Regions from separate parts of the Tuberibacillus sp. Marseille-P3662 genome, predicted to be linked through region 4. Evidence: predicted binding sites of a transcription regulator. Region 4 holds the regulator's gene; each other region holds the start of a gene.
What was found. Region 4 encodes LexA, which represses DNA repair genes until DNA is damaged. Its sites were predicted from a motif close to CGAACATATGTTCG; they were not measured.

Region 1 (7,689 bases), on a different contig from region 4:
AATTTCGCCATCTACCCGTGCCCGAACATAGCCTTGTTTCTTAATGTCTTCCAATAATTTAACATGCTCACCCTTACGCCCGGACACAAGCGGTGCCAGGACTTGCATTTTTGTCCGTTCAGGCAGTTCAAGCACGCGATCTGCCATTTCACCGATGGTTTGCGAATCAATTTCAACGTCATGATAGGGACAAATGGGCCGGCCAATTCGTGCATACAGCAAACGGAGATAATCATAAATCTCCGTAACCGTACCAACCGTTGACCGAGGGTTTTTACTTGTCGTTTTTTGATCTATCGAAATTGCTGGCGACAGACCTTCGATGGCATCAACATCAGGTTTATCCATCTGACCGAGAAATTGACGGGCATAGGCTGATAAAGATTCTACATAACGGCGCTGCCCCTCAGCATAGATCGTATCAAATGCTAGTGAAGATTTACCTGAACCAGACAGACCCGTCAGAACAATCAGTTGATCACGTGGTATCGTAACATCAATATTTTTTAAATTGTGGGCTCTCGCCCCTTTAACGACGATGTTTTCCAAAGCCATTCAGGTCATCCTTCCGCTTTGAGCTCAATCATCATATCACGAAGTTCAGCAGCACGCTCAAAGTCCATATCTTTGGCCGCATCCTTCATGTTCTTTTCGAGATTATCTATAACTTTTTCGCGTTCCTTTTTACTCATCTGCTTAGGATCTAATTTAGATTGTTTTTCTTCATAACCTTGCTTATCTTCAGCTACCTGTGTAGCGCTAATCAAATCAGGAATTGCCTTTTGAATCGTCTGTGGTGTAATATCATATTTTTCATTATAGACCCGCTGAGAATCACGACGTCGATCCGTTTCTTGGATTGCGACATCCATTGACTTAGTGATGCGATCCGCATACATGATAACATGTCCACTCGCATTTCTCGCTGCGCGGCCAATTGTTTGAATCAAAGAACGTTCAGCTCGCAAGAACCCTTCTTTATCAGCATCCAATATAGCAACCAACGATACTTCTGGAATATCTATGCCTTCTCGAAGCAGGTTAATGCCAACCAGGACATCATATGTTCCCATGCGCAAATCTCTTATCAATTCATGCCGTTCAAGCGTCTTAATTTCGGAATGCATCCAACGAACACGAACGCCCATATCACTAAGGTAATCCGTTAAGTTTTCTGCCATTTTTTTCGTTAGGGTTGTCACAAGCACACGTTCATTCTTCTCAGCACGTTTGTTGATTTCCCCTAACAAGTCATCAATTTGGCCATCAATGGGTCGTACGTCAATGGTTGGATCAAGTAAACCGGTCGGACGAATGATTTGCTCGACTACCTCTGGGGAATGCTCCAACTCATAAGGACCCGGGGTTGCCGATATATATAAAATTTGGTTGATATGGTCTTCAAATTCTTCAAACTCTAACGGCCGATTGTCTTTAGCCGAGGGAAGACGGAAGCCGTGATCAACTAGAACTTGTTTTCGCGCTTGGTCACCCTTATACATACCGCGTATTTGTGGCAGCGTCACGTGTGACTCATCAACAATCATAAGAAAATCATCCGGAAAATAATCCAGTAAAGTATAAGGAGTCGAACCTGGCTCACGTAAGGCAACATGACGGGAATAGTTCTCGATACCCGAGCAGAACCCCATTTCTTCCATCATTTCCAAATCATAACGTGTGCGCTGCTCAAGTCGCTGAGCTTCCAATAATTTATCCTGCTCTTTTAAAGCTTTCAACGTATCTTGTAATTCAGCTTCAATATTTTTAATTGCCTTTTTCATCTTTTCTTCACGTGTGACAAAGTGTGAGGCTGGAAAGATGGCAACATGATCACGCGTCCCCATGACTTCGCCTGTTAACGCATCAATTTCCGTGATCCGGTCGATTTCATCACCAAAGAATTCAACTCTAATACAGTGTTCATCCCGGGAAGCCGGGAACACTTCAACGACATCACCGCGAACCCGGAATGTCCCACGGACAAAATTCATGTCATTACGTGCATATTGAATATCAACAAGTTCACGCAACATCGTGTCACGGTCTTTTTCCATACCCGTTCTAAGCGATAATAACATGGATCCGTAATCGGCTGGAGAACCCAAACCATATATGCAAGAAACACTAGCAACAATAATCACATCATCACGTTCAAACAATGCACTTGTTGCCGAGTGTCGTAATTTGTCAATTTCGTCATTAATACTAGCGTCTTTTTCAATAAATGTGTCTGTCTGTGGTACATAGGCTTCAGGTTGATAATAGTCATAATAGCTAACGAAATATTCAACAGCATTGTTCGGAAACAACTCTTTGAATTCACTATATAACTGTCCTGCCAACGTCTTATTGTGAGCAACTACAAGAGTTGGCTTATTCACTTCTTGTATAACGTTTGATATCGTAAACGTTTTACCTGTACCTGTAGCCCCCAGCAATGTTTGATGCCTTTTTCCATTATTAATCCCATCCACTAGCTCATCAATCGCTTGTGGTTGGTCACCTTGAGGCTTATATTTGGAACTCAATTCAAATTCCATGGTCAATCGCCTCCAATCTTTACTTACAGACATTATTATACCATAGCTTTCAGAGCAAATTCCAAGACATGACATCTATGTCCCATGAATATAACCTAATTATAGAACAAGCGTTCGAGATTAGCAACCTTTTTTAAAATACTTGTTTAATACACGATTGTTGCTTTGGGGCCGCATCCAAAATTTATAATTTTATAAAGCAGCCTTAATATAAAACAAGGATATCCCAGAAGTATAAAAGCGACTTAAGGGATATCCTGCTATTAATCTGAATGAATTTGCTTAGATAACCATACACCTATTAAGATGGATAGAATGGCGGGAAGCAAATACCATAAAGGATAATTAAGTTTATAAACCACTATACCAAATAATGCCAGAGCCAATAAAGGACCGACATAAAAATTGAAAGTGACTCTAATCACTAACACAGTCGCTATTCCTGGTACAAACAAAAATAATAGAAACGCCCACATGCCCATAATACTCCTCTATCTAAATTAAATCCTTTACGCCGATTTCACCCGACGTGAGGGTTCCAAAAACAACAAACCTATGTGATGCCAATCATTCTGATAAATCGTCCGTCTAACAAATCGCCGTTCATTTTGATAATCAATCATCTCCAACTGACAATAGGCCGCATTTATTTGTAAAGCATGATAGAATTCTTCTTCCGATTGAATCGGCACACCGTTAACTTTATGAACCACTTCTCCTATTTTAACCGCCATTTTTTCAGCAGGGGACCCCGGTACAATCCCAACAACCCGAAGACCGTTGCCTTCATCGACAAAGTAAAACGGCTGATTTTCCCGCTCATAATGGTGATAATAGACAAGCAATAGATGAAAGATAAGCGCAAACCCAGCTGCACAAGCAATCAAGACATGAAATTCGAAGACGATTCCTATCAAGACAGTAACGGTTGTTATCAATGTTGCCAGTCCCATCAAAACCCCTGTCCGCTTAACAGCTTGTTCAGGTAATGTATGGACAATAAGCTGCTGTAAGCCAATACCTACAGGGAACAACAGAAAACTAAACGAATCCCCTGATGCTAAAGGCCACCAACCTATATCCAAACCAACTGGCCCCCCTGGCACAAGGAATACCATAGGCACCACCCAATAATGGCTCACCTCATAAGCCCCGACTTTCTTCCCCCTTCTACTATTAATCAAACGAGGTGAGGGGAGTTTGCTACCCCAAATGATTGTTAAAAGACATTCAGATAGCAGAATAACGACCAAAAAGCCACCCAATGACTGAAGGCCAGTGTTCTGAATACCGTCAATCAGATGATTAAGCCAAGCCATATGGGTTGTCCAATCTGGAAGCAGCATAGACACAAATATCGTAAGAGCAAAGGCGACAGCCGGTGACGCCAGCCTAAATTGTAAAACGAGGATTAGAAACATATAGAATCCCATAAATAAGATAAATACTCCTGGCGCTAAGGCAACACCAAGCCCTATTAAAACAGCTGTCGCGAACATTCCAACCAATAATCCCGGAATCAGGTTCGTGAACACGACATTAGCTGCACCATAGACTTTTATCCCAAATGATAATCGTTCCCGCTTCACACGCTGGAAAGCTCCCAAAAATGAAATGAGAATTAGCAAATAGAAAAATGGATTGATGAAGATGGATAGTAACCCTTTAATTATATCTATAAACATGTTGTCTCCTCCGTCAAGCATTGTCACTAAGTTTCTTAAACGAAAAAAAGATACCCGTACACATGCTTACGGATATCTTTCGACACACAAGAGCTAACATCCTTCTTAGCCTTGATTAATTTTATCTAGCAAAGTATTAACCCCTTGTTGTAGCTGCATATCATTCTCAGGTTGATCAATCGCGTTAAGGACCTTCATTTCTAATTTGCTGGCCGTTTTCTGATCAACTGAACCATTAACCTCCAAGTCATTGACTTTTTGAAAGGCTCGAACAGCATCTGCCGTATCTTTACTATAGTAACCATCAGTGCGACCTGGACTATAGCCAAGACCTTTCAGCATTTTTTGGATGTTGCTGACTTTGTCATTTGTATCGTCATAACCGAGTACTTTGCCCTCTTTTATGGAGGTAGGATGTGTGTAATACATAGCCGATTGCTTGAACTTATTCGTTGGTTCGATCCCTTTTTCATGAATCCAATGGCCTTTTGGCGTTAACCATTTACGAACGGTTAATTTAATTTCACTGCTATCTTTAAACTGGGCAGCCAATGTTTGTACCGTTCCCTTACCAAACGATTGTGTCCCAATAACGGGGTAACCGCCGGCCTCTTTTAGAGCTCCTGCTAAAATTTCGGATGCCGATGCACTGCCTTTATTTATTAGAAGTGCCATTGGATAAGATTTACCTTCACCTGATTCAACTTTATAGGATTGCGTCTGACCCGCACGATCTTGGGTTTTGACAATGGTTGAACCTTTAGGCAATAGGATGTTACCTATGTTCAGTACACTTTCTAAGTAACCTCCGGGATTGCTCCGGACATCGATGAGCAGCCCTTTGATATCCTGACTTTCAAGTTGTTGTAAGTGTTCTTTAAATGCTTCATCAGTATTTTCATTAAATGAAGTGATTTCGATATAACCAATTGGTTCCTTCTCTTTCGTGATCACACGGGATTTAACCGTCTCCACTTTGATCTTGCCCCGATCGATATCAAAGTTGATAGGTTCACTAACACCCTTTCTCTTAATACCCAATTCCACAGTTGTCCCATTTTTCCCTTTAATTTTCGAAATAGCCTTGTAAAGACTCATACCCTTGATAGAGTCACCATTCACTGTGACAATTTGGTCTTGCGGTCTGAGACCTGCTTTATCAGCAGGGGTTCCCTCCATTGTAGTCATAATAGTCATGGCACCATTAATCATCTGGACTTTAACACCAATCCCTGAGAATGAGGATGATAACTGTTGTGAAAATTGTTTCGCTTCTTTAGAATCCATGTACGTTGAAAACGGATCATCCAACGATTCAATCATGCCTCTAATCGCCCCGTTATACAGATCTTTTTTGTCCACTTTCTGAAAATACTTTTCAGAAATGACATCAGCCGCCGCTTCAACCTTCTGCAAATCAAATGACTCTCCATCCTCATCACTTAAATGAATCTCGGATTCAGAAGATTGACCTAAGTCGAATACATTGATGGCCGCATACGATCCCGCTGCACCAACGATAAGACAGACTACCATTAGCAGGGCAACAATCTTGCCGGTAAATCTCATATCTCTGCCACTCCTTGTAAGAAAAAGCATCACATCCTAACAGATGCGATGCCTACCGTATTCAATCAGCCCAAGGCTGTCCAACTATTGATATTATACTATATGACGAATGGTTGAAAAGTATGACGCTGATTACGGAAGATAATTCAATGGATTAACCGTACCTGGATGTGGTGGTGGCGTCCACTGACCTTTATAGATTTCAAAATGTAAATGTTGACCCGTCGACTGACCTGTCGATCCCATCCATCCTATTTGTTGACCTTGTTGTACCTTCTGGCCCTTGCTCACCATTGGGCGACTACGCATATGAGCATAGACTGTTGTATATATGTTCCCATTTATTCTATGGTTAATAAATGCAACATTGCCATAACTACTAGAATGATAAGCTCTAGCGACAACACCGGATTGGGCAGCTTTTATTTTAACAGCACCATTAACCGCAATATCAATACCTTTATGCGTTCCGCCACGTGCTCCGTAATAATCACTAATAGCACCACGATTTCCGGCTGGCCAAATAAACATGCCATTACCTCCACCGTCAGATGATGATGCCGAATAAGCTTCAGGTTTCGATGGGCTATTGTTTTGCTTGTTGGCTTTTCGCCTTTGTTCTCGTTGCTTGGCTTCCTTAATTAATTGACGTACCGCAGCCTCTTGACCCTCAAGGGTTTTCTTTTTCTCTTTTTGAGTCATGATCATCTTTTCAATATGGCCCTGTTCTTCCTCAAGTTTCTTCATAAGACGTTTTTGTTCCGCTTTTTGATCGCTCAGCTGGGAATTGAGAGATTCTAAGGATGCCTTTTTCGATTGATTTTCTTTCAGTTTCTTTTGTATCGATGCTTGCTGTTTCTCGACTTCGGCTTTATCTTCTTTCTGACTCTTAATAATCTTTTTGTCTTGATCTGAGATTTTGTTTAGAAAAAACACGCGATCCAAGAATTCACCGAAATTATTAGAACCGAGCAGAACGGATAAGTAATCAACTGATCCACCATTTATGTACATCGATTTAATCCGGTCTTTCAAAATCTTCGTTCGTTTTTTGATTCTTTTTTTGATGCTTTTAATCTGCTTCTTCATTCTAGAGATATCTGCTTTGTTATTCGCAATCGTGTCTTCAATATCAGTTATTTGCTTTTTAGTTGTCGAAATTTTGCTTTTAATTTGGTCGATTTTTGCCTGCTTGTCCTTTTGCTTTTCTTTATTTTTCTCTAATTGGTCTTTGGCACCACTAAGTTTCTCGTCACTCTTATCTTGCTTCTTCTCAATATTATTAAGCTTATTATTTAATTTCTTCTTCGATTCAGCATGACTGACGCTTCCCCAAGAAAAGCTCGTAAACATAGAAACGATCACCGCGCCAACCACGATGTTACGCCAAAATTGTCTCATCTTCCTCCCCCTATTCTTCCATTGCCTTTTACACACTTAAAAACTTACGAACCGACTGCATACTGCCAAGAACGCCAATCAAGGCACCGAGTACCAATAAAATACTACCTAGCATTATAACCAAATCCTGGTAAGGGATCATTTCAAACATGGACATCATCCGGTCATTAAAATGCTGGTAAATATATTGATAACCGACAGCGACAGCCGCGACCGGTAATACAGCACCAAGAATCCCCAAGAAAAGCCCTTCCATGAAAAACGGCCATCGAACAAACGCATTCGTTGCACCCACTAGTTTCATAATTTCTATTTCTGTTCGGCGAGCAACAATTGTAAGTTTGATCGTATTCGTAATCAAAAATATGGATGTAAATAACAAGCCTACAACTAGGACTAGACCAACACTCTTAGCAATATCAACTACAGAGAATAGTTTTTCAACCTTGCCTTGGCCGTATTTCAATTCACCTACATGATTGAACTGTTTG
Region 2 (7,689 bases), 620 kb from region 4:
CGGTCAATTTTACAACAATGGGAACAAATAAAAGCACCGTTGTCACATTATCCAAAAAAGCTGATCCTATCGCCGTTAAGGTTGAGCTGATAACAAGCAGTAGAATCGGCCCGCCATGAACATATTGAGCCAGTTTAATCGCGATGTATTCAAACACACCCGTTTGACTTGTTATAGAAACGATAATCATCATTGAAAATAACAGTGAGATGGTATGCCAATCAATATACGTTTCAAACAGATCACTGACATCTACAATTCGCATAATAACCATTAACACACCACCGGAACAGGCCACAAGTGCCCGGTTGAGCTTTTCCGTTATGATAAAGAGATAACATACAATAAAAATGCTGCAAGTGATAATCACATCCAACCGGTACATCCCCCTATTTCTATGGTTTCTACATCTTATGAACAAGCCTATAAAAACATGTTGTTACTTCTAAAATGGTCAAGCCTGAATATGTATTTAATAAACATGACTATGGGGGTGTATCGTATGACAAAACGATTATTCACAGCAGCAGGCTACGGCGTTGTGACAAGCTTAATTATTATCCTTGCCATGGCGCTCATCTTATCAAGCCTTTTGAAACTATCGTCATTATCAGAAGCATCCATTGACAAAATTCCACTTATCATTTCACTCGTTGCTTTATTTATCGGCGGCATAACAGCGGGCGTCAAGCTTAAGGAACGAGGTTTGATGATCGGGGCCGTTACCGGGATCCTTTACTCAGTCATCATATCGCTTTATTTGTTCTTAGGTGTGAATATGGGGCTATCACCGGAACAGTACCTACTCTTCGGCGCGAATATCATTGTTACAGCTCTTGGGGGAGTCTTAGGCGTCAATCTTTTTGTCCGCGGCCGAATCAAATAATAAAAAAAGCGTGCCGCTACGGCACGCTTTTTTTATTATTCTTCGGTCGGCTGTTCTGTTGACGTTGCTTTTTCAACAACACTACGAATTGAAGCCCGATCAAATGTTAACTTGGTGTTATGGCTTTTGATTGTGACTTTATCATCCTCAATCACATCAACCACACCATGCAATCCACCAATCGTAACAACATTATCGCCTTTTTGCAGATCCGCTTGCATTTGCTGCGTCTGCTTTTGCCGTTTTTGCTGCGGACGAATTAATAGGAAGTAAAACACCGCTAAAAACAAAATCAATGGTATGATGGTTTGTAACATAATCTATAACCCTCCCTTATGTAATCAATTAAAAGTTTTTAGCATTCGGCCTGTTAAAGCCGTACTGCTCAAAAAAAGTATCTCTAAAATCCTGAAGACGATCCTCGCGAATAGCTTGTCGCACACGCTCCATTAATTTTATCAGAAAATAAAGGTTATGGTAAGTCGTAAGCCTGAATCCAAAAGCTTCATTTGCTTTGACCAAATGTCTGATATAAGCGCGACTATAAGTCCGGCAAACATGACAATCACAATGTTCATCGAGCGGTGAAAAATCACGCGCATATTTGGCATTGCGGACAACAAGCCGACCCGTCGACGTCATACATGTCCCATTTCTAGCAATTCTCGTCGGTAAGACGCAATCAAACATATCAATCCCGCGAATCGCCCCATCAATTAGAGAATCAGGTGAACCGACACCCATAAGATAACGCGGTTTATGAGATGGCAGCAAGGGTGTCGTATACTCTAAGACATGGTTCATCACAGACTTCGGTTCACCGACAGACAGCCCTCCGACAGCATAACCTGGGAAATCTAGTGACGTAATGTCGGCGGCGCTCTGCCGGCGAAGGGCTTCATATTCCCCACCTTGAACAATACCGAATAAAGATTGACGATCCGGATTTTGGTTCGCTCCTAGACACCGTTCCGCCCAACGGCTTGTCCGTTCGACTGATGACTTCATGTAATCATACTCAGCTGGATACGGCGGACATTCATCGAAGGCCATCATAATATCCGAACCAAGTGCGTTTTGAATTTGGACGGACTTTTCCGGTGAAAGGAAGAGCTTGGCACCGTTCAAATGGTTGCGAAAATGAACACCTTCTTCTTTAATTTCCCGCATATCACTTAGACTGAACACCTGGAAACCGCCGGAATCAGTTAAAATACCTTGATCCCAATTCATAAATTGATGCAAGCCACCAGCTTCATCCACAATATCTTCGCCTGGACGTAACCAAAGGTGATACGTATTACTCAAAATAACCCCTGCACCCATAGATTTTAATTCTTCAGGACTCATTGTTTTTACTGTGGCTAAAGTACCGACAGGCATAAACATCGGTGTTTCGAATGTACCATGTGGCGTATGCAGCTTGCCGAGCCGCGCACCGGTTTGTCCATCTTCTTTTATTAATTCATATGTGACTGAGGTTGAAGTCATGACTGGTTTCGATTCCTTTCCGTGATAAACATCGCATCGCCGAAACTGAAAAACCGATAGCGCTCCTGAACCGCTTCCCGGTAAGCACGCATCAAAAAGTCGCGGCCTGTAAAAGCACTAACTAACATAATTAATGTGGATTTCGGCAAGTGAAAATTGGTGATCATTGCATCAATCGCTTGGTACTCATAACCGGGATAGATAAAAATATCCGTCCACCCAGAGGCAGGCTGAAAATTACTGTAATCCCTCTTAATCGTCTCAAGCGTCCGGATCACCGTCGTTCCGACAGCAACAATCCTGCCACCGGCAGACCGTGTTTGCTCAAGAAGCTCAGCTGTTTGCTCCGGCATATCATAGTATTCAGCATGCATTTTATGAGATTCAACCTCATCCACTTTTACAGGGCGGAAAGTGCCCAGACCTACATGCAAAGTGATGTAAGCAATTTGTACACCTTTTGCCTGCAGCCTGTCCAATAACCCTTCTGTAAAATGAAGACCCGCTGTCGGGGCTGCTGCCGAGCCTCTGTGCTTCGCGTATACCGTTTGATAGCGTTCCTGATCTTCCAACTGCCCCTTGATATAAGGTGGCAACGGCATATTTCCCAGTTCATCTAAAATTTCATTAAATATGCCTTGATAACACATTTTAAGTACACGGCGCCCTTCTTCAAGCTCCGTTTCACAAACGGCTTGCAACCGGCCGTCACCAAAAGTGATCACAGTGTCTTCTTTCACCCGTTTAGCTGGTTTTACCAAACATTCCCAGCGATCACTTTCCTTTTGTGTTAATAATAATACTTCAATATTGGCTCCCGTGTCTTTTTTCACCCCAAATAAACGAGCCGGAATCACACGGGTGTCATTTAACACCAGACAGTCGCCAGGATTTAAAAAGTCGGTTATATCATGGAACGTCTTGTGTTCCATTGTTTTTCGATTTGGATCAAGCACCATTAATCGCGACGCTTCACGGTTTTCCAAAGGCGTTTGCGCGATCAAGTCCTCCGGCAATTCAAAATCAAACATCGATATATCCATAAAACAAGGTCCTCTCTCGTTGTCAGCTATTTAAAGCGGCCAATAATGTAGAATAACAGGGACATCACCACACTGATAACAATACATGTGATGATAGGAAAATAGAACGTTGTATGACCTTTACGAATCACAATATCGCCTGGCAGCTTACCAATAAGCTGCCACACCAGTCCAAGTAAAAATAACATACTCCCCATGATCATCAGCCATTTTCCCATATTAGGCATCGGGTTTAGGAACCTCCAAGTGCTGGTACGCTTTATTGGTTACCATTCTTCCCCGTGGCGTCCGTTGTAAAAACCCAATTTGCATTAAATAAGGTTCATAGACATCCTCGATTGTGTGACGCTCCTCACCAATCGCCGCCGCAATCGTATCCAATCCAACAGGTCCGCCTTGAAAATGGTCAATAATGCCCCGGAGAAGTTGATGATCTACACCATCCAGCCCCCAGTCATCCACTTGCAAACGTGTCAGACTTTCCTTTGTGATCGCATGGTCAATCTCACCATTGTTACTGACCTGAGCAAAATCACGCACCCGTCTTAATAAACGATTCGCAATTCTAGGAGTTCCGCGTGAACGTCTAGCAATTTCTTCAGAGGCTACGTCTTCAATAGCAGCTTCTAATACGCCGGCTGTCCGGTTAACAATCACGGCCAATTCATCATGCGTATAATAGTTTAGACGACTAACAACGCCGAATCGGTCACGTAACGGCGGTGATAAATATCCTGCTCTTGTTGTCGCGCCCACGAGTGTGAAGGGTGGAAGATCTAAACGTACCGAATGTGACGTTTCCCCTTTCCCGACAACAATATCAAGGCAAAAGTCTTCCATCGCCGGGTATAATACTTCTTCGACATTCCGATTCAGTCGGTGAATCTCATCGATGAATAGAACATCCCCGGGCTCCAAGGCCGTTAACACAGCCGCCAGATCACCCGGCCGTTCAATCGCAGGTCCTGATGTTGTCCGCAGGTTAACATTGAGCTCATTCGCAATAATCATCGATAAAGTTGTTTTACCTAAACCAGGAGGGCCATATAAAAGAACGTGATCCAATGGTTCCTGCCGCTGTTTGGCCGCTTCAATAAACACTTTCAAATTATCTTTGACTTGTTCCTGCCCGATGTAATCTTCTAACGTTTGAGGTCTGACATTGGTTTCGTCCACGACTTCTTCAGGAACCGCTTCACCGGAAAGCATACGATCTTCCATGAGGCTAACACCTCCTAGTCTTTGAGCATAAGTCTGAGGGCCTCTTTAATATAGCCTTCAGCATCTAAATCTTTCGTTTCTAATTGAGGACGAACCTTACCTATTTCCCGTTCGGAATAGCCTAAGGCTTCTAACGCTGCAGCAGCTTCTGTCAATGCGCTATTGACCATTGGGCTTGATCCTTGGATAGACACTGTGCTTGCTTCATCTTCAGACAATAAATCATACGTTTCCACAAATTTCCCTTTAAGGTCTAAAATCATTTGTCGTGCTGTCTTTTTGCCAATGCCCGGGAATTTCGTCAACAATTTTTCGTTTTCATTTTCAATCGCCCGAACCACTTCAGCTGGTTGTCCCGTAGCAAGAATGGCTAATGCTCCCTTAGGTCCGATGCCTGACACACCCAATAAATGAATGAATAATGACCGTTCATCTCTGGTTTGGAATCCATAAAGGCCAATAAAATCCTCGCGGACGTGTTGGTAGGTATACACCTTTATAGCTTCAGCATGCTGCCTAAAAGCAAACGGATTTGGACAATGAACTTGAAAACCGATGCCATCATGATCAACAACAATGTATTCGCGTGTAACATCACTAATGGTTCCTATTATATAATCATACACTGATAGACTCACCCAATTATGTATAAATGCTAGCTAATATCATAACATATGTTCGTTTGATTTGTAATCTAATATGAATAATAACGTGACTTTAGGCAGTAAAAAAAAGGAGCCTACAATGTAGGCTCCTTATGATGACTGAGCATATTGCTGAAGTTTTTTTAAGACATGCTTGAAGTCTTGTTTATTTTTGATGCGAATGCCTTCTTTCAATTGTTTCCTCATGTTGACTTGAAGCTCTTTTGTGTCAATTTGATAGAAGGTTTGAATAATCGTTTGATCATCCGGATTCCCTTTATACAAAGTTAGCGTCTCGTTATCACTCAAACCCAAGATCCCGACTGCTTTTGACACCGGGGATAAGTCATCCACCTTTTTTTTGAAATAGACGTTTCCTTTGCGTTGGTCAACCAACTGCCAATCCGAGTACGTCGTCCAAAGATCCTCCATAGACATTACTTTTTTCTTGACTGTATTTTGAATCTGAACGCCGTCGATGAAGGTTTTCTTTAAATGAAGATTAACAATCAAGGGTCCAGATTTTGAACCGGCATGGGACGTTTGACCGTGGGCATACACGGGTAACGATAGGCTGATGGTTAGTAAAACCGACACACAAATTGAGGATATGAGCCGGAACAAATCGATCACCTCTTATCACAAGATTATTGTTCCACAACTATTATTAACGGCGTAAGAGGTTAATATTCCGTCACGTATTATTCTTCTGTATTATGGAAATATCTTAGATGAAATAGCCCTGAATGAAGTCATTCTTTCCCATGTCATTTAAAGTTTTCATCAAACCAATTCAATATTTCTGTCCGCCAACGATCTTTAGGAATAATTTTAGGGTTAAAACCACCTGTTTCAATTAATTCATACCTATCATCTAATATAACTAACACGAAATTAATGAATGGCGTTTCAATGATATCGAGCTCTGAAGTTGCATCACTAAATAATTGTTTAATTTTTATTTTGTCGAACTCTGGTAATTCCCATTGGTGATACTTTATGTCTTGTTCAACACGGTTACCGTGAATAGCTGCAGTCGTTTGTTCCTTCTCTATTAAAGAATCGTGATTTAACTGTAAATTGATGCTGTACAGTAGTTTAATGACTTCTGCAAAGCCAATAAACATCATACCGCATATAAACCCGGCTCCCCACCACCGTATGGCCAAATAATAATTAAAGGCCTCATATGTTACTTCAATACGGCCGAAAACAATACCAATAAACAAACCGGCGATCATTTCAATGATACCGCTGATAAATAATACTGAAGCAACTTTATTGTCAATTTCCATCTAAACCCTCCTAACAAGTTCGTAAGAGGGGGATCCGTCAAGCCTGTTAGTCTTCTGCATTATGGTAGATATCTTGGACGTCATCATTGTCTTCCAGTGTTTCAATGAGTTTATTCAACTTGTCGCGATCGGCATCTGACAATGAGGTCGTCGTCTGCGGAATTTGCGTAACTTCAGCATCCGACAGCTCATACCCTTGTTCTGTTAATGTATCACGGACGCCCTTGAAGTTTTCCGGCTCGGTTGTCACTTCATAGTAGCCATCCTCAGTTTCCATTTCTTCAGCGCCAGCTTCAATGGCATCGAGCATGAGCGTGTCCTCATCCGTTTCTTTGCTCTGTTCAATGACAATCACACCTTTTCGATCAAACATAAACGCCACACAACCATCTTCGCCCAAATTGCCGCCATGTTTGGAGAAGGCGTGACGAATGTCAGAAGCGGAGCGATTCTTATTATCCGTTAATACTTCAACCATGATCGCGACACCACTAGGGCCGTACCCTTCATAAGTGATTTGTTCGTAGGTGACACCATCCAAATCACCCGTTCCTTTTTTAATGGCGCGATTAATATTGTCATTGGGCATGTTATTTGCCCTTGCTTTATCGACCGCGGTCCGCAAAGCAGCATTGGTTTCCAAATCACCGCCGCCTTCTTTGGCGGCCACGAAAATGTCTTTAGATAATTTCATAAAAATTTTCCCGCGCTTGGCATCCTGAGCGTTTTTTCTATGTTGGATATTTTTCCATTTTGAATGTCCTGCCATTGATTTCTCGACTCCTTTTAAAGAAAGCTCATCATGCCTATTATAATACATTTAACGCTTTTTTCCGAGGGGTAACTACTATTTATCGCAATTTGTCAATATCCATTTGCAACTTTCGAACCGGATTCTTATAATTAAATGTGTCATAACTTTTTGATTAGGGAGAGTTGCATGTGGACATTAATATGAACCGTGACTATGTTGTAGATATAACAAAAAAGTTGCTGATGACACCAAGTCCTAGCGGATTTTGTCAAGAAGTTTTGGATCACGTCATCCATGAAGCAGATTCATTGGGTTATCAATGGGAATCAACGCCGAAAGGCAATCTTATCGTTTC
Region 3 (7,689 bases), on a different contig from region 4:
TGTTGTCGAAGGCAAAGGGACTATTTTTATAAAAGATGGTAAAATTTTAGAGGATAATCTAAAAAAGGAAAAGTTCACAACCGATGAGCTGTTGACGCAACTGCGATCCAAAAATATTTTTAAAACAGATGATGTCGAATTTGCGGTTCTTGAACCGACTGGGGAGCTTGATGTTCTTTTGAAAAAAGAAAATCAGCCGTTAACACCTAAGGATATGGATATGTCTGTTCCTGCGATTAAAGAGCCTCAAACGGTTATTATGGACGGTAAAATACAGGATGAGCCTTTATCAACCATTGGTTTGAACCGGGGCTGGCTTCATACAGCCCTAGACAAGCAAGGTGTCGCTCTTGAAAACGTGTTTTTGGGACAGGTCGACTCATCCGGGCAGTTAACGGTCGATCTCTATGACGATAAAATTCAAGTTCCTTCCCCGCAAAAAAAGCCGTTGTTACTGAATACGCTTAAAAAATGTCAGGCTGATTTGGAAACGTTTGCGCTTGAAACAAAATCCGAGCCAGCCAAAGAGATGTACACAAAGAATGCAAAAGAATTGGAAAAAGTTTTGGATAAGGTTACTCATTTATTGAAACAATAGAGGTAACCCATTTGGTTGATGTGTAAAAAGGATTTTTACATATCCAGACGTCCCCTCTTTTCCATTGACCGCTCTTTAAGAGTGGTCTTTTTTAATCTGTTCACCATGACAAGGTCATCCATCGGTGCATCGGCAATCAAGCGGACGTCTTCCCCAAACAATCGCGGTTGTGCGGCTTTGATTGACGTCCTCTATGCGGAAATAAACGTACCAGCCATACGAATGTATCGCTACGATATCACCTACCTGTACCCTCCTCAATGAATGGTTACACTAAACATATTAAAGCTTTATTTAAGGCGAATATCATTTATTTTGATAGGATTGAAACTCCCTTTAAAAGCGAAGGAAAAATTTTTTGAGTTTAGCGGTAAGCCATATCCTAACTCCGTTTTTTCTTATAAAGGTATAAATATAGATATGTTGTTCAATACTACAATCGCCATAAACTCAACAAACCTTTTTGGTGGAGTGGGGCTTGACGGAAATGGCGATGTCCTTGCAAATGGCAATGACCCGGAAGATGTTTTATATACTTTTGCTGCTTTTTTATCGGAGTACGGTTTAACAAAGAAAATATCAAAATCGGCTTATGGGATTATTACCAACGGTCACAGGCTATTGAAATTATTATGGGACATGCAAAGGTATACAAAACGTTCGTTTTTGATATGGTGGTCGCTTTTCAGTAGGAATGGAGTAACCCCTGTTTTGAGGTTTGAAGGCTGGCTGGGTGAATCGCCGCAGGCAGAGGGCAAAGCCCTCCTTCTTTTGTGGTCGTTCTTTTCAGCGTCATGATCTATGGTGTAAGTCGGGTTTTTTGAACGGACGCACAAGGCGGTTCGGCAGGTATAATGGGGAAAAACAAGCCGAATAACCCGTTTTGAGTATGTTCGGCTTGGCAACATGCCAACCCCTTGCATGGAGAAAAGCCTCAAAGGTTAGACCCTCATATTTGCAGTGAGCTTAAAATAGATGGTGGATAATCCATTTCATTGCAAAATTCAATGTGTCGTTTTTCAAAAGGTAACCAATAAAAACCTCAAGGTGGTCATCTTTTATCGGGTTCATTAAAAAGAAAAGGGTATGCGATTGACTGTCAATTATGCCTTCACAATGATGCTATTATTAGCAGTTTGGAAGTCATATGCCAAATGCCATTGCCTTTGTAGGCATAAGGTTAATCTTTTGATCTTTATTTGCTTGTGTGTTCATCGATCCATTGCTTAACGGATTCGGTCATTGTTACCGTATGATCTTTAATGTCTTCCATGATCATTGTGACGACATGACCAAAGGATATAGTTTCATAAGGATTATGCCGATTAATGTATTTAATGATCTCACGCAGCTGTTTCATTCGTCCGGGATCGAGTTCCTTGTTGACATGCATAGCCACCAAACTGTGAAAAACATCGGTGTTTTTTAAAGCCAATTCCAATAACAATCCCGTTGCTGAAGATATTGTTAAATCTAATGCATAGGCCAATCTAGCTAATTGATCATAATCTCTTTGGGTGAAACGCATGGTGATTCGTCTTTTGGTTATACCTTTCTTCGTTTGATACTTTTCATTTACAAGCTCCCCCGTATAAAGGGTTTGATTGTTGGCCCAATAATCACGTCTGAAGTAATCGGACAGGTATTCAAGAACGGGATGAGCATATAGACCCCTTTTGCAAATCGTGACGCTGACATCTTTCATGGGCGTATCTGTGATGTAAGATAGTCGGCTGATTGTTTCGTAAAGCTGAATGGCAATCGTTGGTTTGATGTCTCGTTTTTTATCTGAACGGGTCTTCCTCTTCGCTTCGACACTTATCACTATCCCTCACTTAGCTTTTGGACACTGTCCCTGTGTCCTAGACTTAAGTTAATGCTTATGAGGGAGGACCCTTCATTTATGTATCCTTAGGACAAAGAAATAACTGGATATAAACCCAGTTTTTATTTAAATAACTATTTCTTTCTTGAGGGAATCCCGTATTTTTTACCGACCTCTTGGCAGCGCTTGGCCACTTTTTTAGCTTCACTTTTTGACATATTGACGCCCATATAGACCATCAACTCCTTTACGAGCCAGTCTGGTCAGAGGCCAATGGATTCATACACACCAAATAGGTGGGACAGTCATAAACGCCCCTATTAGCTTTTGGCCAGGTGTTAATGGGTCGTTGTCATATCATCATCCCCCGATTATTTATAATGGCCACCTATTTTAGCCGATCGCTCAAAGGTTTGACCGGCAGCGGTTAGTGAAGCGGCCCTGACAATAGCGGTATGGCCATATTTATGATAAATCGTATCTAGAGCCTGATTAAGCTGATGTTTTTTATTTGTCGCTTCAAAAAGACTTAACTGAATGTTATGACCCTGTTGGAGTTGTGATAAGGTCACACCAAGGCTACGGATGGGTAACCGATCCCAATACAAGTGAAGCAAATGATCAGCTGCATGGTAAATATCTAAGTCAAAGTCAGTCGGGGACGTGAGTTTGATTTGTCGATGAAACCCCGTCGGCCTATCAAAGTCCGCACCCCTTACGCCTACTGACACAGTATGGCCAGCATAGCCCTTAGCTCTTGCTCGCCGTGCCACCTCCTGGCTTAATTCAAGCAACACCACTCGAACGTCACTCAATGTGTCATAATCTCGGGGCAAGGTCATGTTGTGACCAATGGCTTTTTGCCCGTCATGCGTTTGGGTTGTCACAGGCGCAAAGTCACGGCCATTGGCGGTTTGCCATAATACCTGACCGTTGATGCCCCATCGCGATTGAAGCTGTTGTAGGGGGAAGTTCGCTAAATGACCAATCTGACGGATACCCATTCGAATGAAATGACGTTCCATGCGGTGACCAACCCCAAAAAGTTTCCCAATCGGCAGTGGCCAAAGTTTCTCTTGCATGTTGGATGCATCAAGCTGAAAAATACCATTTCGATTCTTTTTGGCGAAATGATCGCAGGCCATTTTAGCCATAACCTTATTTGGACCCATGCCAACCCGAGCATAGACCCCTGTCACAGACATAATCCGTTTCTGAATCTTCGTCGCGATCTCAAAAGGGTTACCAAAAAGCCTTTGGCTGCCTGTCACATCTAAAAATTGCTCATCAATGGAGAAGGGTTCGACCAGATCCGTAAATTGCTCACAGATCTTTGTGATTTGTAACGACATATCAATGTATCGTTGCATTCTTGGACGCCTCACGACAGCTTGGGGGCATTTTTGTTGGGCTTTCCATAGGGGTTCGGCTGTTTCAACACCGAACTCTTTAGCTATAGGACAAGCAGCTAGAATAATGCCGCTTCGTCTCTCTGGATCACCGGATACAATAACGGGCTGGTTTTGTAATGTCGGATCATCAGCCTTTTCAACGGAAGCATAAAACGACTGCATATCAACAAGGAAAATCACGCTGTCTTTCATCATGAACCTTCTTTCAATAGAAACATGTGTTCTATTGATCATTATAGACGAATACACATTCGATTTATACATAAAAATAAAACTTCTCATTAATTGGCGTGAATTAGTCTTAAATGGCGCATTTATTTGAGGGCTATTTGTCGTGCCAAGTAAGGCGGAAAGTTTGGCTTATATCAATCATATGGATTGGAATAATACCTTAAAACACCAAGAGCGTTGGGCTAACAAGATGGCTTCAATCTTTGCTAAACTTAGCCTAGGTGAGACATCATGTTTATAGCACCGATGCTACTTGAAACAAGCAAGCACGCATTTGATCATGCCGATTATATATTTGAACCTAAATTTGATGGCTTCCGAGCCATTCTAAGCGTTAAACAGGGTATGACGACCATTTATACCCGACATCAAACCGTTGTGACTGAACGCTTTTCCGAACTTTTAAATGGATCGATAAGTGATGATGTCATTCTTGATGGCGAAATCGTTTGTTATGATCCAGAAACGCGAAATGTTGATTTTGAGCTTGTCATGAATCGTTTCTCTACGAAACATCCGGAAAAGGTTAAACATAAAAGCCGATCCTTACCATGCTCATTCATGGCTTTTGATGTTTTGTATTATCAAGGGAAGGATTTGCGAAGATTACCATTAAGCGAGCGAAAAACGGTGCTTGACAATGTTCTGGAAGATCACGACTTCATTCATCAAACACCTTATGTTGTAGGAGAAGGGAAAAAGCTTTTCAAAACGATCCAAACGGCCAACATGGAAGGGATATGTGCTAAGCTATTTAATAGTCCTTACCAGTCTCGTCGAAGTCCGAATTGGCGTAAGATCATCAACTGGAAGCATACCGAGATATATCTTACCGGTTACCTTAAAACACCGGCATTTGGATGGCTTGCAGCCATCAAGACTAATAACAGGCTTAAGCCTGTTGGCATTATCGAACATGGTCCGTCAAGAACGGAACGTCAGTCTTTCTATCAAGCAGCCGAACCCCTTGTCACAGATGAAGATAGCAAAACCGTACACCTCAAACCGGCCATCCGTGCCAAAGTCAAATTCCGAAATTGGACAAGGAAAAGTATGCTACGGTCACCGGTGTTTGAAGAATTTATTTTATAATCCTGCTGCATTTTGTGGCAGGGTTTTCTTTAACCCATTTTTTGAGCAAATTAAAAGCGTCAATTTTGCAATGAAATATGTTTTAAGGTACTACCCATCGTCTCAATGCAAAATTGGACGCCTATTAAAAGACACGTTATTCGACAAATGCGCCCGTTTGTTTAAGTATATTTGTTCACAAACTTAAAGGTTTTAAGACCTGCCTCTTTTCTTTCTCTCAGTTATTTTTTAGAGTATAAGTTTAAATGCCTTTACAAATAATACCCCTATAACAAATTAGGGGGTTAATAAAATGGCAGAAGCACCCACAAGTAATAATGCTATGAGCACAAGTAATAATGGAATGAGTACATCTAATAAGATAAACCTTTCAGGTCTTGGTATTGGAGCAATTGTACTAACCACTGTTTATACGGCGGTTTTGGCTTCGCAGTTAATGGCTACCAAGCATAAAGTCAATTACCTTTATTACAAAGAATTAACACAAAATAAATAGCGAATTATAGACGGTGCTTTTTTCACCGTCTTTTATTTAAATAAAACAGAATCTGAACTAACCTGCCCGTTACTTTAAGTACATTTCTTCACAATCACCATTTATCCTAACATAAAAAATCCATTTGCTTTACGAGCGTTGCTAAACAATCTGGCCCGTTAACGGAAGATCCATGGCCGGTTTTATGATGGAACTTTATTTCCATCCATAGGAAACCATGAAGGTTTAAAAGGTTGCCTTAAGGCAACTAAATTACATTTGCATTCTAAGAATCATAATGTCTTTCCCATATGATTTTATAACTTCGTAAAACAAAAAATAAACGGAATATAAATCCATTTTGATGAAAATAGAGTCGTTTACTTTTAACGTCTTTAAGCCGCACTTTGCTGTTGAGAAATGCGGCCTTTTTTAAATTTAATTATTTAGTAAGATTTCTTGTGAATACCCAACCGGTTAATTCTGACCCAGATTCATTTGTATACTTTATAAAAGACCAATTTCTTTTTTTGTGAAGAATTATAACCGGTTTGTTCATATCTAAAGAATCAATCTTTCCACTTTTTATTTTGGAAGAAAGAAACACCGGTGTCTCCCTAGAAGTAACTCGAACCTGAGTAAGCATTTTTTCCGGTATTTCATATTCGTGTACCAAATTGATCTTAATAACTTTTGCATTTTGTTTGGGTTTCACCTCAGATAACTGTACCTCATGTAAAACTTGATTCTTCATTACCTCATCAACGGCTGGTTGCAGAACAAACATATAAAGTGAAAAAAAGATGCTTAGAATAAGATATATAAAAGGCTGCTTCTCCGCTAAGGTTTTCCGGGATTCTAAAATATAGGTAGCCCACGAGTTTAATTTGGACCAAATACCGACAGGGTTATCATTTAATTCTTGATTTAATTCTCCATTTAATTTCTCTATATTCTGCTTAGAATCGGACTGAATGCTTTGATCGTAATCAGCCACATAAAGGTTCGAAATTTGATTGATATTTTCCAAAAAATCATCTGGAATCCCTAAATTAACAGATTGTATAAGTTTTGATGCTTCTTGTAAATCTTTAGATTTTAATCCTATATTTGAGAGATTATTTATACGTTTTTGTAACTTTGCTATTGAACCTGTCGCGACAAGAGAATTTATTCTCTTTCCGATTAATGCTGCGTCTTGAAAAGCTTTTGACTGTAGCCCTATCTTTTGAAAATCATCCATACGTTTCTGTAACTTCACTATTGAACTTGTTGCAGCGAAAGGATTTATTCTCTTTCCGATTAATGCTGCGTCTTGAAAAGCTTTTGACTGTAACCCCATCTTTTGAAAATCATCCATACGTTTCTGTAACTTCGCTATTGAACTTGTTGCAGCGAAAGGATTTATTCTCTTTCCGATTAATGTTGCGTCTTGAAAAGCTTTTGACTGTAACCCTATCTTTGGCAAATTATCTATACTAATCCTCATTTCCACAGGGTATTTATCATCCCCCATAATTTATCTTTCCCCTCCAATGAGTGGCGCCACACAACTTATTATATCACAGTGATTCTTTAGTAAAATATATTCTGTAACGAATGTTCCCATGTTTGCAGTTAGTGACCCATACCCCATGAAAATAAATCTAATTGCAATTTTGAGCGCTTATATAATGGAATAAAAAATATACCGGCTTTTGAAAAAGCCTCACCAAAACTTTCTGTAGGATCAATCGCCGCCGGGCTTATCGCTCGCCGTTAGGCGAAACGGAAAGGGAATAAATGGTTTTCCCTTCCCGTTCATGACACCAGCGTTTGGGTTGGTGCATCGTGTCAACTCCTTATCCTCCCTTCGGTCCGGTACCGTTTGGTGATAAGAACACGCAAATATGGCCCTTTTGCTTAAAGTCATAATATATCAATAACGTTCGTTTTTGAAACACCGGGTACAATATAATAATCTGAAAATTTTTTAGCGATATATCAGCATCCTGATCGTTTAAAAAGTCATCTCAAAATCTAAATTTCAATATATCTTTCAGTTAACATTTTTGAT
Region 4 (7,689 bases):
AAAAGCGGATTAAAAGATATTACACCTTTAATCCGAGAGGGCGTGATTTAAAGTGATTGTAGCTGGTGTTGTCGGCGGTGTCATTATAGGGTGTGCATTTTGGGAGCGACATTTATTAAAGCGTGATCGTGTTGAAGATGCCCAGAAAATCAGTTCTATATTGCTTGTTTTACTAATCATTATGGGTCTATGCGGTGTTGGTTATTTGTTCATTAACAATCCGCTAGGGAGGTTTTTGTGATGATATTTTGTAATCCCCACAAACAAAAACTCAAGCGTGTATTTAGAAACGCTCATTTATACAAAGAAGTGTCTACTGGAAAAAAGAAATATCAAGTTTATCCTTATATCATTGATTATCGTTCCACTGAAGACAAAACAACATTTGTATTCACACTACCGGATGGGGTCGACCCAAAGCAAATTCAAAAGCAATGGTTTGTCTTTCAACAAATATTCGGTGACAACATCGACATTAGCGGAGAATATAAAAAGTTTGTCCTATCAATCCACAAATATAGTATGCCTAGTGGTGTTGAATATAATTTTGAGAATTTTAAACTAAAAAAATATGACTTGCCAATCATTTGTGGTGTGGATCGTCACGGGAAAATGCGATTATATGACATGGAAAACCATCCTCATTTATTGATAGCTGGTGAAACAGGATCGGGGAAATCAACTCAATTGAGAGCAATTTTAAGCACGCTTGTGAAACATTACTCATCGGACGATCTACGCCTTGTACTAGGCGATTTGAAGCGCTCAGAGTTTCATGTTTTCCGACGTTTGCCGCATGTGGAAGGCGTATGCACGAGCAGTATCACGTTAGATGGATATCTTGCATATGTGAACGATATACTGAAAAAACGCGGTGATCTTCTGGATAAACACGAGAAAGCGCATATCAAAGACCTACCGTTCCATTTGCCGAGTATTGTTGTTTGCATTGATGAGGTTGCGCTTCTTAAGGATGAAAAAGACATCATGAGTACGATCGAGGATATAAGCGCGATTGGCCGGGCGTTGGGCGTCTATCTCATTCTTTCTATGCAACGCCCAGACAGTGACATTTTAGACGGGAAATTAAAAAACAATCTCACTATTCGCATGGCATTTAAACACGCTGACAGGATCAATTCAAACATTACATTAGGGCGCACAGTTGAAAATGCAGCAGACATATCAATTAATACACCAGGTCGCATGTATATGAAAAGCGATGATATTGAGTTATTACAAGGACCATTCCTTGACTTAGAGGTTGCCAAGGTCATATTAGAACCGTTAAAAGTTCCAAAGTCGGCGAATCAGGATGAACAATCGTCTGTTGACGATAATCCTTTTAATGTTTTGGGTGATGACGATGAGACAACGTGACAAGGCCATTATCAAAGATTTAGAACGATTTAGGGTAATGACAAGGGATGATATTGCAACGCTTTATTTTGGAAATTTGAACAGCCCACGGACATCTGCAAATTATGTTTTGAAAAGGTTAAGACGTGATGGATATATTGAAGCTGACACTAATACAAGGCCGTTCATGTATTTTCCTAAACCAACCACTGTCAAAAAAGGATCGTCTAAAATCAGTCACTTTCTTAAAATTGTAGAATGCTATAAGGAAATGCGTAAAATTGGTGGTATCAAACAGTTCGAGGTCGAACCTAAATTTGGTGATAAAGGAACCATCGAACCAGACATATTTACTATTTGGCAGAACGCACCGTTTTTCATTGAAGTACAAAACTCATTGACTTATTCAAACAAAAATATGAGAGATAAATTGGAACGTTATAAAGCTTACAAACGTAGTGAATTGTGGAAAGAATTATCGTGGCAAGTGTACGGGAAAGAAGTATTCCCAACCGTTCTGATTATCACAGATAAAAATTACGACACTTCATTTGTGAATGATTTTAAGGTGTACCAAGCGAAAATAATATCAAACTTTTATCATCGCTTTTTCCCAAAGAAAAAGGTTATTAAATGGGATTTGTCGAATAGTGCCATTTGAGAAAATACTAGGGGGGTATATAGATAATGAAAGAAAAGAAAATCGTCGCTATTTTAATTTTGATAGTAGGGGCGATAGCTGGTTTAACTGTTGGGTTTAGTTTAAAACAACCAATGCCTGAAGGAGCGGACGATGCTTTAGGTTTGGGTGCAGTTACAACCCCAAACCCTTTGAGATGGATATACGCATCGTTTATTTTTGCAACGTCAGCAATTGTTTCAACTCTGTTGTTTTGTACTGCGGCGATACAAGAAAGTTTGGTTAGATCCCTAGATCATAACAGTAATAACGAAGTTGAAGAAGATATTGGGTAAAATTAAGGACGGAACCTCGTCGGGTTGCCGTCCTTATCTTCCGCAATATTGCATTCACCCGAAACACCCAAATCACCCAAGATTTCACCCAAGAAATACCCAAGAATATTCGATAGAGTATGAAATGATGTGAAAAATTTATTTTTCAATTTCCTTTTATATCAGTATTTTAATAGAGTTTGATTATATTTATTCGGTACAAACTCTGTTCCGCACGCAAGTACACCCGTGGGAACGCGATCAATATATGGCTACCTATTAATCTTTGAATCCCTTGGCGCTCAGGCGTCGAGGGGTTTTTGTTTTTTTTAGGGGGAAAAAAGGCAGAAGAGGCGATGAATTATTACACATCACTTATTGACGATTCGGATATTACGAGTATCTCGCGCTACGGAACAAACGAAGCCGGGGAAGCAGGAACAAATGCTTGCAACCTTTTCCTTAAAGGGGCAAGAATTTATGTGCATTAATAGTAATGTAACGCATGAGTTTTCCTTTACCCCTTCGTTTTCAATCTTTCTTACTTGTAATACAGAGGGGGAGAGATCCACAATATTTATGATAAACTTATCTTGGATGGACAAGCACTTATGCCGAGTCTGTAAGGGGAATTAAACGATAGTGAGAAATAAAATCAGCAATAAAAAGGAGTTGTCACTAGAACAACGTGAAGAATTACTCAGAGCATTAAAAGCCCGTTTTGAGAAAAACATAAACGGCCATAAAGGTCTTGAATGGGCTACAGTTCAGGCAAAGCTAGATGCTAATACTGAAAAACTGTGTTTGCTCAATTACGCTTCCATCAGGCACTAAAAGTGACCACCTTTTATTTTTAAAATTATCTTTGTAAACCAGTAAGAAATAAATGCAATCCCCACGTCTATAAGAAATAGATAAATGAGATTAAATCCTTTTCTAAGTTCTATGAATCCTAAATATTTTTCAATAGGTGCGAAAACAAACGAAAATATGGCACTTAATAATAATGTAAATAAATAAAAATTCTTTTTGTTATTGGTACAATATTGATATAGAAGTATAAACCCCACCGGAATTAACGATGCAGTCAAATTTAATGCATACGGTAACATAGGTAAAAAAAAGTATAGATGAACCAAGTAACGGCTACCTTCTAGTGCAATATCTGTAAATGTCCACAACATATTTACTGTATATCCGAAGAAAAATAACTCGAAAATTCTTTCTCGGTCCACTTTGAAATAAAGTAAGATTAAAGGAACCACCAACAAGGAAACAATAAACCAAAACTGCCAAGTTTCCATATTGGAATAGTGATTCCAGTAAGAAGAAATTAGTGAATTGAGTTGGTCACTTTTCTCATATATCTGGTTCCAATACTCGTTGTAATCCAATGACATTCCTCCGTTCTATTTATGCTCTCCTTAGGATGTACAACGATAAAATGCATATACCATAAATACTTTTAATCACAATTCAAAAAGAGGGTGTCACTAAAGCATTCCGGAATGCTTTAGTGACACCCTTTTTAATGTATATTTCGAAAAACACCAATGACTTTGCCTAAAATCACACAATCATTTAAAATGATCGGTTCCATATTTGGGTTCTCCGGTTGTAGACGAATATGCCCATCTTCTTTGTAGAATCGTTTAACCGTAGCTTCATCTTCTTCCGTCATGGCAACGATAATGTCTCCGTTATCAGCAATTCTTTGCTGTCTCACAATGACCTTATCACCGTCAAGAATGCCGGTGTCAATCATACTCTCCCCGGAAACATTTAGAATAAAGGCTTCATCATCTCCAACCATACTGGTTGGGACGGGAAAATACTCTTCGACATTCTCAATGGCAGTAATTGGTTGTCCTGCCGTGACTTTGCCGATAATGGGTACATCGATACTTGTCTGGGCAGGTGCCGTTGATTGATTCACATCTTCCTCCAACAGTTCAATCGCTCTCGGTTTGGTTGGATCACGTCTGATGTGACCATTTTTCTCAAGTCTCGACAAATGTCCGTGTACCGTTGAGCTTGAAGCCAATCCGACGGCATCACCAATTTCCCGAACAGAAGGCGGATATCCTTTAGAGCGGACTTCTTGTCGTATAAAATCTAAGATTGCTTGTTGCCGGTTTGATAGTTTCACAATTGGTCAACCCCTTGGAACAAATTTCATCTTAATAATAGTATAGCATGAAATTCCACACCATACAAACATTCGTTCGAAAAATCTTGACACAAACGATTGTTCCCATTAAACTTAAATTACATAAGAACATGTATTCGTTTAGGGGGTTGATGATTATGACAGTGATTAAGCGAGTCACAAAAACCTATTGTCTTTATTTCATATTTGGTATTTTAGTCATTCTTTCAATTTTTGAAGTTGCAGATCAATTGCATCCTGCTCAAGCGGGACAATTTAAAACTATTGAAGTCGAAGCAGGGGATACACTATGGGAGATCGGTGAAGACTTTCAGGATCAACATCATATGCCGATTAAAAAGTTCGTTAATTGGGTGGAAAGAGTTAATCATATTAATGCTTACCAACTCGATATTGGTGAAACACTTGTTATTCCAATAGAAAAGTAATTCTGCTTGCTTGAACGATCGTTTCCTTATGCGTTAAGCTAAGAAGAGTATTTTGCATTAATGGAGCTCTTTCTCGCTCCGTTAAGTACCTATATCACGATTTCAGCAGAGAAGAAAAGGACCATCGGCTAAAAGCTCGGGCGGTCTTTTGCAACCCCGATGCTAGCACGTCCTGTTCGTTCAACATAGTAAAATGATTGTAGAGGGAGATTTGCAGATGCTTTCTGAAGATAAATTAAATCGCATTTCTGAGCTCGGTCGCAAGAAAAAAGCAGAAGGGCTTACACAGGAAGAAAGTCAGGAACAGCAAAAATTGAGAGAAGAGTATTTAAAGACGTTTAGAAAAAACTTCAAGCAGCAATTGCATGGTCTTAAGGTTGTCGATCCTGAAGGACAAGATGTCACTCCGGAAAAACTTAAACAGAGTCAACGCCAATCTAAAGACTTTCATTAAAGTTATACAGCTCAAAGCCCAATTTCATATAAAATTGGGCTTTCAATGTTTACTGTAATATAAGAGTTATGATTAGATTTTGCAAAAGTTTATAAGTGATGAACGTGATGGTTTTGTGTTAAACTATATGATATGTAAGCAGTAAATATGAAGGGATGGTTTGGTTTAAGATGCAATCAATTGAACAAAAAGCTATTAATACAATTCGGACGCTATCTATTGATGCTGTTGAAACGGCTAATAGCGGACACCCAGGTCTACCTATGGGTGCAGCGCCCATGGCTTATACACTCTGGTCAAGTTTCATGAAGCACAATCCGAAGAACCCCGATTGGTTTAATCGAGATCGCTTTGTTTTGTCTGCAGGTCATGGCTCTATGTTGCTATATAGTCTTCTGCACTTAAATGGATATGATGTATCCATCGATGATTTAAAATCATTTAGACAATGGGGAAGCAAGACCCCGGGACACCCAGAAGTTGGGGATACACCAGGAGTTGAAGCTACAACAGGACCACTTGGTCAAGGCGTAGCGATGGCTGTCGGTATGGCAATGGCCGAACAGCATTTGGCTGACAAATACAATCGTGACCAATATGAAATGGTTAAACATCATACATATGCTATTTGCGGTGATGGCGACTTAATGGAAGGCGTTTCTGCTGAAGCAGCTTCACTTGCTGGCCATCTTAAACTCGGTCGACTTGTCGTTTTATATGACTCAAATGATATTTCTCTGGATGGCGACCTACATATGGCATTCTCTGAGAATGTTAAAAAACGGTTTGAAGCTTATGGATGGCAGGTTCTTCACGTTGAGGATGGCAATAATCTTAATGAAATTAATGAAGCCTTGCGTCAAGCAACTGAAACGACTGACAAACCGACATTTATTGAAGTGAAGACGACCATTGGTTTCGGCAGCCCGAATAAGTCTGGCACAAAAGACGCTCATGGAGCTCCACTTGGTGCTGAAGAAGTCACTGAAGCGAAGAAAAGTTATGAATGGGATTACGATGATGCATTTACAGTTCCTGAAGATGTTCAGCAACACTTTGCTCGTATTGCTGAAAAAGGTGAGCAACTCGAACAAGATTGGAATCGCCAGTTTGCTGCCTACAAAGAAGAATATCCGGAACTCGCAAAAGAATTGGAGATGGCCATTAATGGCACGTTGCCTGAAGGCTATTCTGAATCCCTACCAGCATTCGAAGTTGGCGATAAGCTGGCAACCCGTGCAGCCTCCAGTGAAGTGATTAATGCGCTGTCCAAATCCGTACCGCAAATTTTTGGTGGTGCCGCTGATCTTGCCTCATCAACGAAAACATTAATGAAAGAGAGCGACGATTTCCTACCAGGTACCTATCAAGGGAGAAACGTCTGGTTCGGCGTACGCGAATTTGCGATGGCTGCTGCTGTTAATGGCATGGGACTCCATGGAGGCGTCAAGCCCTTTGGTTCAACATTCTTTGTTTTCTCTGACTATTTGCGTCCAGCATTACGCCTATCAGCCATTATGCATTTGCCAGTCACATATGTTTTTACGCACGATAGCATTGCGGTTGGAGAAGACGGTCCAACACATGAGCCTGTCGAGCAGTTAGCATCATTACGAGCTATGCCAAATCTTTCGGTCATTCGTCCTGCTGACGCTATTGAGACACGGGAAGCTTGGAAGTTAGCCCTTGAAAATGAGGATCAACCAACAGCGCTTGTCTTAACACGCCAAGGTGTTCCTGTACTTGATGGATCAGCAAAGAATGCTGCGGATGGTGTTGCCAAAGGGGCTTATGTGATCTCTGAAGCAAATGATGAACCACAAGGTATCATTATAGCAACTGGTTCAGAAGTGAGCTTAGCGGTTGAAGCGCAAGAGCAATTAGCGCAGGACAATATACACGTTAACGTTGTCAGCATGCCTTCTGTTGATCGATTTGATGCTCAGTCGAAAGCTTACAAGGACAGCATTTTACCAACGTCACTAACGAAGCGTTTAGCTGTTGAAACCGGGGCATCGTTCGGTTGGCATAAATTTGTCGGCATCGAGGGTGATACGGTAACCATCGACCGCTTTGGTGCATCGGCAAAAGGTGATAAAGTGATGTCTGAATATGGATTTAACGTTGATCACGTTGTCTCCAAGATGAAACAATTGTTTTAACTAGATTCTCTTTACTAACCGACAAACTTTGACAAAATCAGTGCCTTGTTGTCGCCTTGTTTAGACAATGTCCTTAAGAAGTATCCACTATAATGATAGGACAAACCTCTAAAAGGAGGATGACAATGAGGCACTATTATATTTATTTAATTGAAAATGAAG

Region 1: uvrB (excinuclease ABC subunit UvrB) is a predicted target of LexA. The motif match lies at 2,647-2,660, and genes of this name have one in related genera.
Region 2: ruvA (Holliday junction branch migration protein RuvA) is a predicted target of LexA. The motif match lies at 5,309-5,322, and genes of this name have one in related genera.
Region 3: B9Y89_RS01680 (DNA polymerase IV) is a predicted target of LexA. The motif match lies at 4,076-4,089, and genes of this name have one in related genera.

The regions. Positions count from the first base shown of each region.
Region 1 is NZ_FXBS01000003.1:256,490-264,178, reverse strand. It holds gene uvrA (excinuclease ABC subunit UvrA) at 1-555, opposite strand, end outside; gene uvrB (excinuclease ABC subunit UvrB) at 561-2,549, opposite strand; gene B9Y89_RS02755 (DUF2198 family protein) at 2,807-3,019, opposite strand; gene B9Y89_RS02750 (PDZ domain-containing protein) at 3,053-4,228, opposite strand; gene B9Y89_RS02745 (S41 family peptidase) at 4,334-5,797, opposite strand; gene B9Y89_RS02740 (murein hydrolase activator EnvC family protein) at 5,930-7,198, opposite strand; gene ftsX (permease-like cell division protein FtsX) at 7,227-7,689, opposite strand, start outside.
Region 2 is NZ_FXBS01000006.1:464,799-472,487, reverse strand. It holds gene B9Y89_RS10825 (ArsB/NhaD family transporter) at 1-385, opposite strand, end outside; gene B9Y89_RS10820 (TIGR04086 family membrane protein) at 503-886, shown strand; gene yajC (preprotein translocase subunit YajC) at 922-1,203, opposite strand; gene tgt (tRNA guanosine(34) transglycosylase Tgt) at 1,232-2,377, opposite strand; gene queA (tRNA preQ1(34) S-adenosylmethionine ribosyltransferase-isomerase QueA) at 2,374-3,420, opposite strand; gene B9Y89_RS10800 (DUF2905 domain-containing protein) at 3,447-3,647, opposite strand; gene ruvB (Holliday junction branch migration DNA helicase RuvB) at 3,640-4,641, opposite strand; gene ruvA (Holliday junction branch migration protein RuvA) at 4,656-5,267, opposite strand; gene B9Y89_RS10785 (BofC C-terminal domain-containing protein) at 5,397-5,909, opposite strand; gene B9Y89_RS10780 (hypothetical protein) at 6,053-6,580, opposite strand; gene B9Y89_RS10775 (YebC/PmpR family DNA-binding transcriptional regulator) at 6,627-7,349, opposite strand; gene B9Y89_RS10770 (M42 family metallopeptidase) at 7,523-7,689, shown strand, end outside.
Region 3 is NZ_FXBS01000003.1:47,992-55,680, forward strand. It holds gene B9Y89_RS01665 (DUF421 domain-containing protein) at 1-598, shown strand, start outside; gene B9Y89_RS01670 (hypothetical protein) at 914-1,396, shown strand; gene B9Y89_RS01675 (hypothetical protein) at 1,794-2,423, opposite strand; gene B9Y89_RS01680 (DNA polymerase IV) at 2,795-4,027, opposite strand; gene B9Y89_RS01685 (ATP-dependent DNA ligase) at 4,298-5,158, shown strand; gene B9Y89_RS01690 (hypothetical protein) at 5,451-5,654, shown strand; gene B9Y89_RS01695 (hypothetical protein) at 6,076-7,149, opposite strand.
Region 4 is NZ_FXBS01000006.1:1,082,230-1,089,918, reverse strand. It holds gene B9Y89_RS14090 (hypothetical protein) at 53-241, shown strand; gene B9Y89_RS14085 (FtsK/SpoIIIE domain-containing protein) at 241-1,380, shown strand; gene B9Y89_RS14080 (helix-turn-helix domain-containing protein) at 1,367-2,020, shown strand; gene B9Y89_RS14075 (hypothetical protein) at 2,047-2,334, shown strand; partial or broken gene B9Y89_RS14070 (VOC family protein) at 2,670-2,949, shown strand; partial or broken gene B9Y89_RS14065 (DUF4256 domain-containing protein) at 2,956-3,126, shown strand; gene B9Y89_RS14060 (hypothetical protein) at 3,144-3,707, opposite strand; gene lexA (transcriptional repressor LexA) at 3,842-4,465, opposite strand; gene yneA (cell division suppressor protein YneA) at 4,621-4,911, shown strand; gene B9Y89_RS14045 (DUF896 domain-containing protein) at 5,129-5,365, shown strand; gene tkt (transketolase) at 5,536-7,527, shown strand; gene sirA (sporulation inhibitor of replication protein SirA) at 7,653-7,689, shown strand, end outside.